DNA from 2 places in the Arthrobacter sp. TMN-49 genome. Region 2 is predicted to be linked to the other one. Evidence: predicted binding sites of a transcription regulator. Region 2 holds the regulator's gene; the other holds the start of a gene.

Region 1 (5,645 bases), on a different contig from region 2:
GCCGATGGGCTGCTTCTTCTCGGCCTGGAAGTAGTCCTCGGTGCGGCCGTAGGCCCAGTACCCCGAAAGGGACACCTGTGAGCGTTCCAGGCCGCGCTGCTTGAACAGCAGGTCGCGCAGTGCCTTCATGTATTCGCGTTCACCGTGCACAAAGGCGTCAACAGTGCCGGCCGGCCATGGGCCGGCGACCACAGCGTCCAACAGTGCTGTGCAGCGATCGGGGGTGGCGCCTTCGCGGAAAACCCAGGTGAGGTCAACGCCGTCGGGCTTGGTGACCGGCTGGATGTCGGCGGCCGTATCCACCTCAACGTAGGCGTGACCGTGCGCATGTGCCGGCAGGGAAGCCATCGCTGCGGCAATGGCCGGCAAGGCCGACTCGTCACCGGCGAAGAGGTACCAGTCGGCGTCGGCGTTGGGCTTGTAGGCGCCGCCGGGGCCGGAGAAGATGATCCGGTCCCCGGGCACTGCGGCATTCGCCCAGGGCCCTGCCACACCGGAATCGCCGTGGATGACAAAGTCGATCGCCACTTCCTGGGCGGCCAGATCGACCCAACGCAGCGTGTAGGTGCGTGTCACGGGCCAGTGTTCCCGCGGCATGGACTCGCGCAGCGCAAAGACGTCCACGGGTTCGGCGTAGTCAACCCCGGGCGCCAGAAAATGAATCTTCACGTACATGTCGGTGGCGTCCTTGGCCGTGAAATCGGCCAGCCCCGGGCCGCCGGCAACAATCCGCACCATGTGCGGGCTGAGCTGTTCGCGCCGGAGCACCCGCAAGGTGAACTGGGCGCGCGGTTTGACGGCCGGGGCCACGACTGTGGCGGCTGAGGCGGGCGCTGATGTCACAATAATCTCCTCGTTGCGGGCGCAGACCCGCAGGGGTGGGGCTAAAAATTCCCTAGTTAGGTTCTCCTAACTAGTCTAGGTCACCGGCAGCGCCCAGTCGATTGAGTTGGCCCCCTGGGCAATCAACAGCTCATTGACGCGGCTAAACGGTTTGGAGCCGAAGAAGCCCCTGGATGCTGACAAGGGGCTGGGGTGGGCCGACTCGATCACGGCTGTGCCGGCCAGCAGGGGCGCCGCGCGCTGGGCGTCGTTGCCCCACAACACGCTGACCAGTGGCCGCTTCCGGGCCGCCAATGCCGTGATGATGGCTTCAGTCACTTCCTCCCAACCACGACGCCGGTGCGAGCCTGCCGCCCCCGGGGCCACGGTAAGTACCCGGTTGAGCAGGAGGACGCCCTGGCTGGCCCAGGCGCTCAGGTCCCCGTGGAAGGCCGCAGGAATCCCCAGATCGGCAGCCAATTCCTTGTAGATGTTGTTCAAGCTGCGCGGCAGTGGCCGTGTTCTCTTATCCACTGAGAACGCCAGACCCACCGAATGCCCGGGCGTGGGGTACGGGTCTTGGCCAACGATCAGGACCTTGACCTCGGCCATGGGTGTGCCCAAGGCGCGCAAAACCAAAGTGGGATGAGGCAGGAAGCGGGTTCCGGCGTCGTACTCCTTGGCCAACATGGCCCCCAACGCGCGCAGCGTGGCGTCTTGGGGCGCCAGTGCGGCGGCCCAATCGGGAGCCATTTGGCTTAGCGGTGCCGTTTGCAGGGTGTCCAAGGCCTGCAATTGCTGCTGGTCCCACGGTGCCGGTGCCGGCAGGTCAAAGAGGCTCGGTGTGCTGTCCATAGTCTCCATTGTGAGCCATGGTGGGCAATCGCCTCTTGAGTGCACAGGAGCGCCCGGCGGGGGAGTTTTTCACAGTTTTCCAAATGACAGGGCTGTCATTGGCCCCTATTATGGACAGAGCAGAGCATGGATCATGCTTGAGAACGCAAGAAAAGGAAACGGAGGGCTGTTGTGGTCGAAGCAGGCCAGCACGGGCAGCCCCCCGCCGAAGACGCCGCAGCGCCCCGGAACGGCGTGGGCGAGCACGCGCTCACCGAACGTGAAGAACAAATGCTGGGCCTGGAACGGCAGTGGTGGAAGTACGCCGGTGCCAAGGAACAGGCCATTCGCGACATGTTTGAGCTTTCAGCAACCCACTACTATCAGGTGCTCAACGCGCTGATCGACACGGAGGCTGCGTTGGCGCATGACCCGATGCTGGTCAAACGGTTGCGTAGACTACGGTTGTCACGCCAACAGGCCCGATCCGCACGTCGGCTCGGCAATTGACGCGCCCGTCCACCACGAATACCCACAAGGACACCACTGCACTATGAGCAATTACCCGCGGGATGAATTCGACGCGATCGATGAGAAATCGGCGCGCCACGGCGTTCACCGCACGTCCATGGAATTCCAGAGGCGTTCGCTGATGCCCTTGATGATTTTTGGTGTGGTGGCGTTGTGCATAGGGTTGTTGGCGTTTTTCATCATGCCCAAGATGCTCAACAACACCACGCCGAACCAGCCCGCAGTGGTCAAGAGCAGCAGCGCGCCGGCAACCACGGCGCCCACTTCGGCCACTTCGGCCCCCACCACCAAGGCGCCCACCAAAGCGCCCGTGCCATCGCCGTCGCCCACCCCAAAGCCGACCCCAAAGCCTGACTCCGTGGTTGACAAGAGTGTTCCGGTGGCGATTTTCAACTCTGCAGGTGTTTCCGGTCTGGCCAGCAGGTATTCCGGCCTGGTCGTAGCCGAGGGCTGGACGGTGTCGCAGTCGGCCAACTGGGCTGGGCAGCCGCAGGCGACGTCAGTCATTTTCTACAGTGGCATTGAGCAAAAAGCCAACGCCGAATCCTTGTCAAAGGCCCTGAACATTCCCGGCATGGTGGATACCGCCGAGCTGGGCATCCCGTTGGCCGTGGTGCTGGGGCCCGGCGCCTAGCCAACAAGCTCCCCGGGCTCGTTGCTCAACTAACGACACGCAAGACAGCAACAAAAACAGTTATGGCGAGCAAACCTAAGTGGTTTGCTCGCCATAACTATCTGCTCAGCGCCAGCAGGTGGCGCCGCATACTATTGCCGGAGCCTGTTGCGCCCAGGCCTTCCGGGTGGGAAGGACTAGTCTTTCAGGGGAATGCCCTTGGCGTCGGTACGGTAGCCTTCATTGCCGACCAAGATCAGGATGCCTTCGACCAAGCCCCAAATTCCCATAAACGGGGCCAAAAAGCCGAGACTCAAGACGGAAACCAGGAGCTGAATCAAGGCAATCTTGGTCTTGCCCAAGTAGAAGTTGTGGATACCCAAGGATCCGAGCAGGATGCCCAAGATGCCGGCAACAATCTTGGACTTCTGCTCGGTGCCGTAAGCCATGCCATAGGCAGGCTGCTGGCCGTAGCCCTGCTGCATGCCCGGCTGCGGGTAGCCCGCCTGAACGTTCTGCTGATCGTAACCCTGCTGAGCGCCGGGCTGCGGGTATGTCGGTGCGCCGGGCTGCGGGTATGTTGGCGCCTGTGCGGCTTGCGGGTAGGTAGGGGCCTCGGGCTGCTGCTCGATCGGGGCTTCGGGTGTCTGATAGGTGGGCGTGGCGGGCTTGTCATAGCCGGCGGGAACGTTAGTCGGGGTTCCGGGTTGTTCGGGCTTTGAATTTTCACTCATGATGTCTCCTGGTGCTAGTGCTGCGGCGTTAGGCCCTGCCGGGAGGCGGTAGATGACCCCTGCGGATGCGCGAATCGGAATACTTACAGGCTCCACGCTAGTCTGTTGCCGCCGAGGCTGGAAGAGCCGCCCGTGTGTGGTGGCGATTGTGTCGCTTTTTTGTCGGGCCGGATTGCCCGCGGGTAAGCACCCGTTCCCGTTCGCCCGAAGCACAGAGGGCATGCTCCGCTTGCACTCTGGGGTGCCGAGTGCTAATTGTTGAGTTAGCACTCTGAGGTGGTGACTGCTAATTACTAGCTGTTAAGCCGCCGTCGGAGTAGTGAACTTTCCTCATTGGGTGAGGGTTCGCGGCCGCTGTAAAGAGATCAATGGCTGCGCGTCCGTCCGTCGCGGGCACCGTAATGAGAATTTTGTATCCGAAATGACTGTCCCGAAAGGACTGAAGCCTCCATGGCCAAGCTCATTGCATTTGATGAAGAGGCACGCCGCGGTCTTGAGCGTGGGTTGAACATCCTCGCCGACGCCGTCAAGGTCACCTTGGGCCCGCGCGGTCGCAACGTTGTTCTCGAGAAGAAGTGGGGCGCACCCACAATCACTAACGATGGTGTCTCCATCGCCAAGGAAATCGAACTTGACGATCCTTACGAGAAGATCGGCGCTGAGCTGGTCAAGGAAGTCGCCAAGAAGACTGATGATATTGCCGGTGACGGCACCACCACGGCAACCGTGTTGGCTCAGGCTCTGGTCAAGGAAGGCCTGCGCAACGTAGCTGCCGGCGCCGACCCGCTGTCCTTGAAGCGCGGCATCGAGAAGGCTGTTGCAGCCGTCATCGAGCAGCTGTTGGCTTCCGCCAAGGAAATCGAGACCAAGGAAGAGATCGCAGCAACTGCGTCCATCTCCGCCGGCGATCCCGAAATTGGCGCCCTCATTGCTGAGGCCCTGGACAAGGTTGGCAAGGAAGGTGTTATCACCGTCGAGGAGTCCAACACCTTCGGCCTGGAACTTGAACTCACCGAAGGCATGCGCTTCGACAAGGGTTACATTTCCGCTTACTTCGTGACCGACACCGAGCGTCAGGAAACGGTTCTTGAAGACCCGTACATCCTGATCGTGAACTCCAAGATCTCCAGCGTCAAGGATCTTGTGGCCGTTCTGGAAAAGGTCATGGCCTCCAACAAGCCGTTGCTGATCATCGCCGAAGACATTGAAGGCGAAGCTCTTGCCACGTTGATCGTGAACAAGATCCGCGGCCTGTTCAAGTCCGTTGCCGTCAAGGCTCCGGGCTTCGGCGACCGCCGCAAGGCTCAGCTCGCCGACATCGCCATCCTCACCGGTGGCCAGGTCATTGCTGAAGAAGTCGGTTTGAAGCTGGAAAACACCACCCTTGACCTGCTGGGTAAGGCTCGCAAGGTTGTTGTCACCAAGGACGAGACAACCATTGTTGATGGTGCCGGCGACGCCGAAGCCATTGCTGGCCGTGTTGCTCAGATCCGTGCCGAGATCGAAAACTCCGATTCGGACTACGACCGCGAGAAGCTGCAGGAACGTCTGGCCAAGCTGGCCGGCGGCGTTGCAGTCATCAAGGCCGGTGCCGCAACCGAAGTTGAGCTCAAGGAACGCAAGCACCGCATCGAAGACGCAGTGCGTAACGCAAAGGCTGCTGTTGAAGAGGGCATCGTCCCCGGCGGTGGCGTTGCCCTGATCCAGGCCGGCGTCAAGGCTTTCGCGGGCTTGAAGCTGACCGGCGACGAGGCAACTGGCGCCAACATCGTCAAGGTCGCCATCGATGCACCGTTGAAGCAGATTGCCTTCAACGCAGGCATGGAGCCCGGCGTAGTTGTTGACAAGGTTCGCGGCCTGCCCGTTGGCCACGGCCTGAACGCTGCAACCGGCGTTTACGAAGACCTGCTGGCTGCCGGAGTCAACGACCCGGTAAAGGTGACCCGTTCCGCACTGCAGAACGCGGCTTCCATTGCTGGCTTGTTCCTCACCACCGAAGCTGTTGTAGCCGACAAGCCCGAAAAGGCTGCACCGGCTGGCGGCGGCGGAGACGACATGGGCGGCATGGGCGGTTTCTAACCCCACCGTAGTCTTCTAACAAAAGGCGCCAT
Region 2 (5,645 bases):
CATGTCAGGACTCATTGACGCTTCCAGCGCTGTTCAGGTTTCCGTTCTGGTTGACGGCCACACAGGTTTCAACGCCTTTGACCACGTGCCACTGGACAAGCCGCTGACACGTAATCCGGCATTTGTTGCGCCCGTCTGGATTATTGACCCGGCCAACGGGTCCGTCCATCAGAACCTGCCGCTGAAGGTCAAGGGGCAGGGCGTCTCAGCCACGGGTAACCTTGCCTGGTCGCTGGCCCACCTCACGGACGGCGAAGTCGCCGACACTTTTATGAGCGGTACCGTTTCCGTTCCGCTGGGCCCGAACGAATTGGGCGAATTTGGCTTCAGCCTTGTCCCACCGCCCGGAAGTTACCAGCTCTCCGTCTACGTGGTGGACCCGCTGGTACCGGGGCGGCAGATTGGTTTGGACACCAAAATCGTCACCATCAACCAGCCCTAGCCGGCGCTACTGGTGGGGGCGGGTGATGGGCCCACGCGCCCGAGGGTTCCCTGGCCGAGGAACGAGGTTAGGGAGGGTGCGGGTGGAGCCACAACCGCGAGGGACCCGCGGGGCAGACGCGCCAGCGGCTGCATCGTGGGAGCGGTTGTGGACTACCAGCGGCCCAGCTCTTGGCTGAGTAAGACTACTGCCGCCGGTCCGGCGGTGGAGGATCTCAACACATGGTGGCCCAGCAGGGCTTTCTGCGCCCCGGCCGCCAGGAACGCCTGCACCTCTGCGTCGCTCATGCCGCCTTCTGGCCCCACGATCATCAAAACGTCCAGGGGCGTCCCCGAGTCCAAGGAGTCCTGCGCGGTCTTCCACGCCCGCACCACCAGAGCCAGGGAATCTGTGGCGTCCTCATGCAAAATCAGGGCCAGGTCGGCGGCTTGGATCTGTTCACAAATGCCGGCGGTTCCCACCAGCGCACCTACCTGCGGCACGGTGGCCCGCCGAGCTTGTTTGGCCGCGGCGGCAACCACCTGTCGCCACTTCTGGGGACCTTTAAGCGCCTTGTCCATTTTCCAACGAACTATGGAACGCTCGGCCTGCCACGGAACAACCGCATCAATTCCCAGCTCGGTGGCCGTCTCGATGGCGAGTTCGTCCCGGTCGCCCTTGGCCAGTGCCTGAATGAGGGTGAGCCGAACGGTGTGGACCGGTTCGGCCACAACCGCGGCCACCTGCACCGTCAGCACACCCTGCTCCGCGTTGGTGACCGAACAGACCAGACGCAACCCTGCGCCGTCGCACACGTCAACCGGCTCACCTGCAGTGAGCCGCTTGACCGTGACGGCATGCTTGCCTTCGGCACCGCCCAAGGAGAACGTGGAGCCCGGGCCAAGGCCCACGAGCTCGGCGGGGGTGGCGTAGAAGACAGGGTTGCTCATGGGCGCTAGAGGTTGCCGAGCTTGTCGCGCAGTTTCGCGAACATGCCGCCGCTGGAGACAAGTTTGCCTTCGCTGAAGGTTTCCCCGCGCAAGGCAGCCAACTGCTTCAGGAGCTCCTCCTGGGCGGCATCGACCTTGGTGGGTGTTTCGACATGGATGTGAACCTTGAGATCCCCGCGGCCAAAACCGCGCAGATGCGTCACACCCAAGTTGCGCAGGTTGATGACTTCACCGGCCTGAGCGCCCGGCTTGATGCTGATGGGCTGTTCGCCGTCGAAGGTTTCAAAGCTCAGCTCGGTGCCCAGTGCCGCAGCAGTCATGGGAACGCTAAGTGTTGCGTGCAGGTCATCGCCTTCACGCAGGAAATTGGGGTCATTGTTGACCTTCATCTCCACATAGAGATCGCCGGCCGGACCGCCGGCCGGACCCGCCTCGCCCTGCTGGGCCAGTTGGATGCGGGTGCCCGTGCTGACACCTGCCGGAACCTTGATGGTGAACGTGCGGCGGTCACGTACGCGGCCTTCGCCCATGCACTCGTTGCACGGGTCAATAATCATGGTGCCAAAGCCCTGGCAGGAATTACAGGTGGCCAGCGTCATCACATTGCCCAGGATGGAGCGCACGGGGCGTTGGATCTGGCCGCTGCCGTGGCAGACGTCGCAGGTGGTGGGTGAGGTGCCCGGCCGGCAGCAGCTGCCTTCACAGGTGCCACACGTGATGGCCGTGTCGATTTCCAGCTTCTTGTTGACGCCGAACACTGCCTCACGCAGGTCAATGCGGACGGTGATGAGCGCGTCCTGGCCACGGCGCATGCGCGACGCCGGCCCACGCCCGCCACCGCCTCCGCTGCCGCCGAAGAACGTCTCGAAGATGTCCTGGAAGGCGAAACCCTGGCCGTCAAAGTTGCCGCCACCGCCACCGCCGCCGTTGTCGTTGCCGTTTTCGTTGCCCGTGGTGTCATAGACACGGCGCTTTTGCGGGTCTGAAAGGACCTCGTAGGCGTGTGTCACGGTCTTGAAACGGTCCTGGGCATCCGGGGCGTCATTGACGTCGGGGTGCAGCTTACGCGCCAGTTTGCGGTAAGCCTTCTTGATCTCCTCGGCCGTTGCGTCGCGGGCGACGCCCAATGAATCGTAGTGATTACTCAAAGTGTTGCTCTCTTCAGTGGAATCGGTGGCCGCTTAGCCGGCCAAAATTCTAGACAGGTACTGCGCCACGGCGCGTACGCTGGACATGGTGTTGGGGTAATCCATCCGGGTTGGGCCCACGATGCCAAGCTTGGCAGTTTGGCCCGGCCCGTAACTGCTGGCCACAACTGACGCCTCAGCCAGCGAATCGTGGGGGTTCTCGCGGCCAATGACCACTGCCATTCCCAAGGAATCTTGTGCCATCGCCTCCAAAAGGCGCAACAGCACAACTTGTTCTTCCAAGGCATCAAGGACAGGGCCGATGCTGAGCGGGAAGTCGTTGTTGGATCGGGCCAGGTTGGCCGTCCCCGCCATAACGATTTTGTCTCCGCGCGCATTCCCGGCCAACAGCACCAAGCCTTGGGCCAGGCGCAGTGCCGGTCCCTGCTCGGGCAGTTGGACAGTCAGCGGTATCCTGGCCACAGCTTCAGGCAGACTTGCCACCGTCAGTCCGTGCAAGCCGCTCAAGAACACTTGCCGCAACCCAGCCAACATGGCGTCGTCAACGTTTGCGCCGACGTCGATCACGTTCTGCTCAACCTTGCCCGAGGCCAAAATCAACACCACAAGAACCTGGCGTGCTGCCAGGGAAACAAATTCAATGTGGCGCACTGTGGCACCGCCCGACCGCGGGTACTGCACCACCGCCACCTGATTTGTCAGATGGGCCAACGTCTTCACTGTCCGTTCCAGGACATCGTCAAGATCGGTGGCACCCTCCAACAACGCGGCAATGGCGCGGCGTTCGGCGGCAGAAAGTGGTTTGACGGCGGACAGCTGGTCAACAAACAGCCGGTAACCCTTGTCCGTGGGTATGCGTCCCGAGCTGGTGTGCGGGGCGGCAATGAGGCCTTCTTCTTCCAGCGCCGCCATGTCGTTGCGGATGGTGGCACTGGAAACGCCCAAGTGGTGCCGTTCAACCAGCGCCTTGGAGCCAACGGGTTCGCGTGTGTGCACGTAGTCTTCAACAATGGCCCGCAGGACCTCCAACTTCCGTGGTTCACTCATTCCCGTCACCTCCTTTCAATGGCGCTGAAATCTCTTGGCAGCACTGCGTGTACTGCCGGCCGTGGTGCTCCGCCCGACGGGCACAGGTCTGTGCCGCTACCGGGGCGGGGCTAATACGAGCCGTTAGCACTCTACCCAACCAAGTGCTAAGTCTAATACTTTTTGTCCCGCCCCACCCCTGGCACTGTGACCATGGCGAACCGGAACTAGTGTCCCTTCTGCGGTTAGCATGGGTTTTCACAGCTGCAGCGTTCGCCATGAGCGTTGCCCCGAGAATGAAGAGTCAGGTTTTAGCGTGGAATTCAACCAGTGGGGTCCCCAAGATTTGAGCGCACCGCCCGTGCGGACACTGCCAAAGGTGGAGGCCGTTTCCGGGCTGGTGGTTGAAGACCAGCAAACCGGCTGGGTGGGTGCTGTTGTCCGGCTGGAAAAATCTGGCGGCATGCACATTGTGGAGCTTGCTGACAGGCGCGAAAAAATCAGGGCGTTCCCGCTGGGTTTTGGGTTCCTCTTTGAAGGCGAGGCCGTTGAGCTCATTGCCCCGCGCCTTGTGGCGGCTAGGCAAACCCGGCTCACAGCCTCAGGCTCGGTGAAGGTTGCCGACACCCGCGCCAAGGTGGCCAAGGCCAGCCGCATCTGGGTGGAAGGCAAGCACGACGCCGAACTCGTTGAGAAAGTCTGGGGAGACGATCTGCGCGTTGAAGGAATCGTGGTTGAGCCGTTGCGCGGCATCGACGATCTGGCCGCCGCCGTGGCAGATTTCTCCCCCGGCCCGAACCGCCGCTTGGGTATTTTGGTGGACCACCTGGTGCCGGGATCCAAAGAATCCCGCATTGTGTCCAATCTCATGAAGTCAACTGGCACACACAACAACGTCTTGGTGGTGGGCCACCCGTACGTGGACGTGTGGCAGGCCATCAAACCGGCCACCTTAGGCATCCCGGCGTGGCCTGTTATCCCGAGATCTATGGAATGGAAGCTGGGCATTCTGAAGGCCTTTGGCTGGCCCCACAGCACTGCCGAGGACATTGGTCTGGGATGGCAACGGCTGCTGTCCCGGGTGAATTCCTATGCCGATTTGGAACCATCGTTGTTGGGTCGCGTGGAAGAAGTGATTGACTTCCTCACAGCACCCGTATCCTAGAGAGTGGCCAGCGATATGTTGGCCAGTAGTTTCGCTTTTTGAAAGGCTTGTCATTGTGAGTCATCCGGTAACCCAGCAGAATGGTCCCGTCAAGCCGCCACTCACCCCATCAGAAGACAAGCAGTGGGCGTTTATGGCCCACTGCGGCGGCATTCTGGGTTGCGTTCCGGCACTGTTGATCCACAGGTATGTGGCCCCCCGTGGCCGATTCACCGCCCAGGAGTCCCTTGAGGCCCTGAACTTCACCTTGCCACCCACAGCCATCGCCGTGATGCTGAACCTGCTGGGGTTTGTTTTGACGTTCTTCAACCCGCAGCTCGGCACGGTGTTTTTCCTGCTCGCACTGCTCGTGTGGGCGTTCCTGACAGTCTTCTCCGTCATTGGCGCGGTAAGCGTCAACAAGGGACAGCCGTACCGCTACGCCTTGAACCCGCGCCTGCTGAAGTAACGCCAAACTCAAGTAACCCGAACTGACCCGCAGAAAACGGCGAAAATCGCGCTAAAAGCGCGGATTTTCGCCGTTTTCTGCGGGTCAGTTCGGGTTGGGGGCTAGTCCAGGAGTGCCCGTGTCACGGCGTCGCCCAGGAGGCGGCCCTTGAGGGTGAGCACCAAGGTGCCGGCGAAGGCCTTGAGCGGGTCAACCAGTTCTTGGGCGATGAGCCCGGCGACTGCCTTGCGCGCTTCGGGGCTGAGGGTGTTGATGGCCAGCCCCTCGGACAGGCGGGACGTCAGCATGATGCGCTCCATGGCCCGGGTGTCGGCGTCAAGGGTTTCCCGCCCGGCGGCAGGCGACTCGCCGGCATCGAGCCTGTTGGCGTAGGCGGTGGGGTGCTTGACGTTCCACCAACGCACACCACCCACGTGGGAGTGGGCACCCGGGCCGATCCCCCACCAGTCGTCTCCTCGCCAGTACGCCAGGTTGTGCTGGCAAGCAT

What was found. The regulator HrcA, encoded in region 2, represses chaperone genes, less so after heat shock. The targets are predictions, from matches to a motif close to TTNGCACTCGNNNNNNNCGAGTGCNAA.
Region 1: a site for HrcA is predicted at 3,798-3,824, ahead of groL (chaperonin GroEL). Genes of this name have one in related genera too.

Annotation. Positions count from the first base shown of each region.
Region 1 is NZ_JBTNDH010000014.1:43,039-48,683, forward strand. It holds gene ACX80E_RS08320 (siderophore-interacting protein) at 1-843, opposite strand, end outside; gene ACX80E_RS08325 (uracil-DNA glycosylase) at 919-1,677, opposite strand; gene ACX80E_RS08330 (DUF3263 domain-containing protein) at 1,912-2,166, shown strand; gene ACX80E_RS08335 (hypothetical protein) at 2,272-2,556, opposite strand; gene ACX80E_RS08340 (LytR C-terminal domain-containing protein) at 2,546-2,821, shown strand; gene ACX80E_RS08345 (TM2 domain-containing protein) at 2,998-3,534, opposite strand; gene groL (chaperonin GroEL) at 3,985-5,613, shown strand.
Region 2 is NZ_JBTNDH010000013.1:89,947-95,591, reverse strand. It holds gene ACX80E_RS08060 (GerMN domain-containing protein) at 1-442, shown strand, start outside; gene ACX80E_RS08055 (16S rRNA (uracil(1498)-N(3))-methyltransferase) at 595-1,371, opposite strand; gene dnaJ (molecular chaperone DnaJ) at 1,377-2,519, opposite strand; gene hrcA (heat-inducible transcriptional repressor HrcA) at 2,553-3,566, opposite strand; gene ACX80E_RS08040 (DUF3097 domain-containing protein) at 3,862-4,710, shown strand; gene ACX80E_RS08035 (DUF4870 domain-containing protein) at 4,766-5,158, shown strand; gene hemW (radical SAM family heme chaperone HemW) at 5,260-5,645, opposite strand, start outside.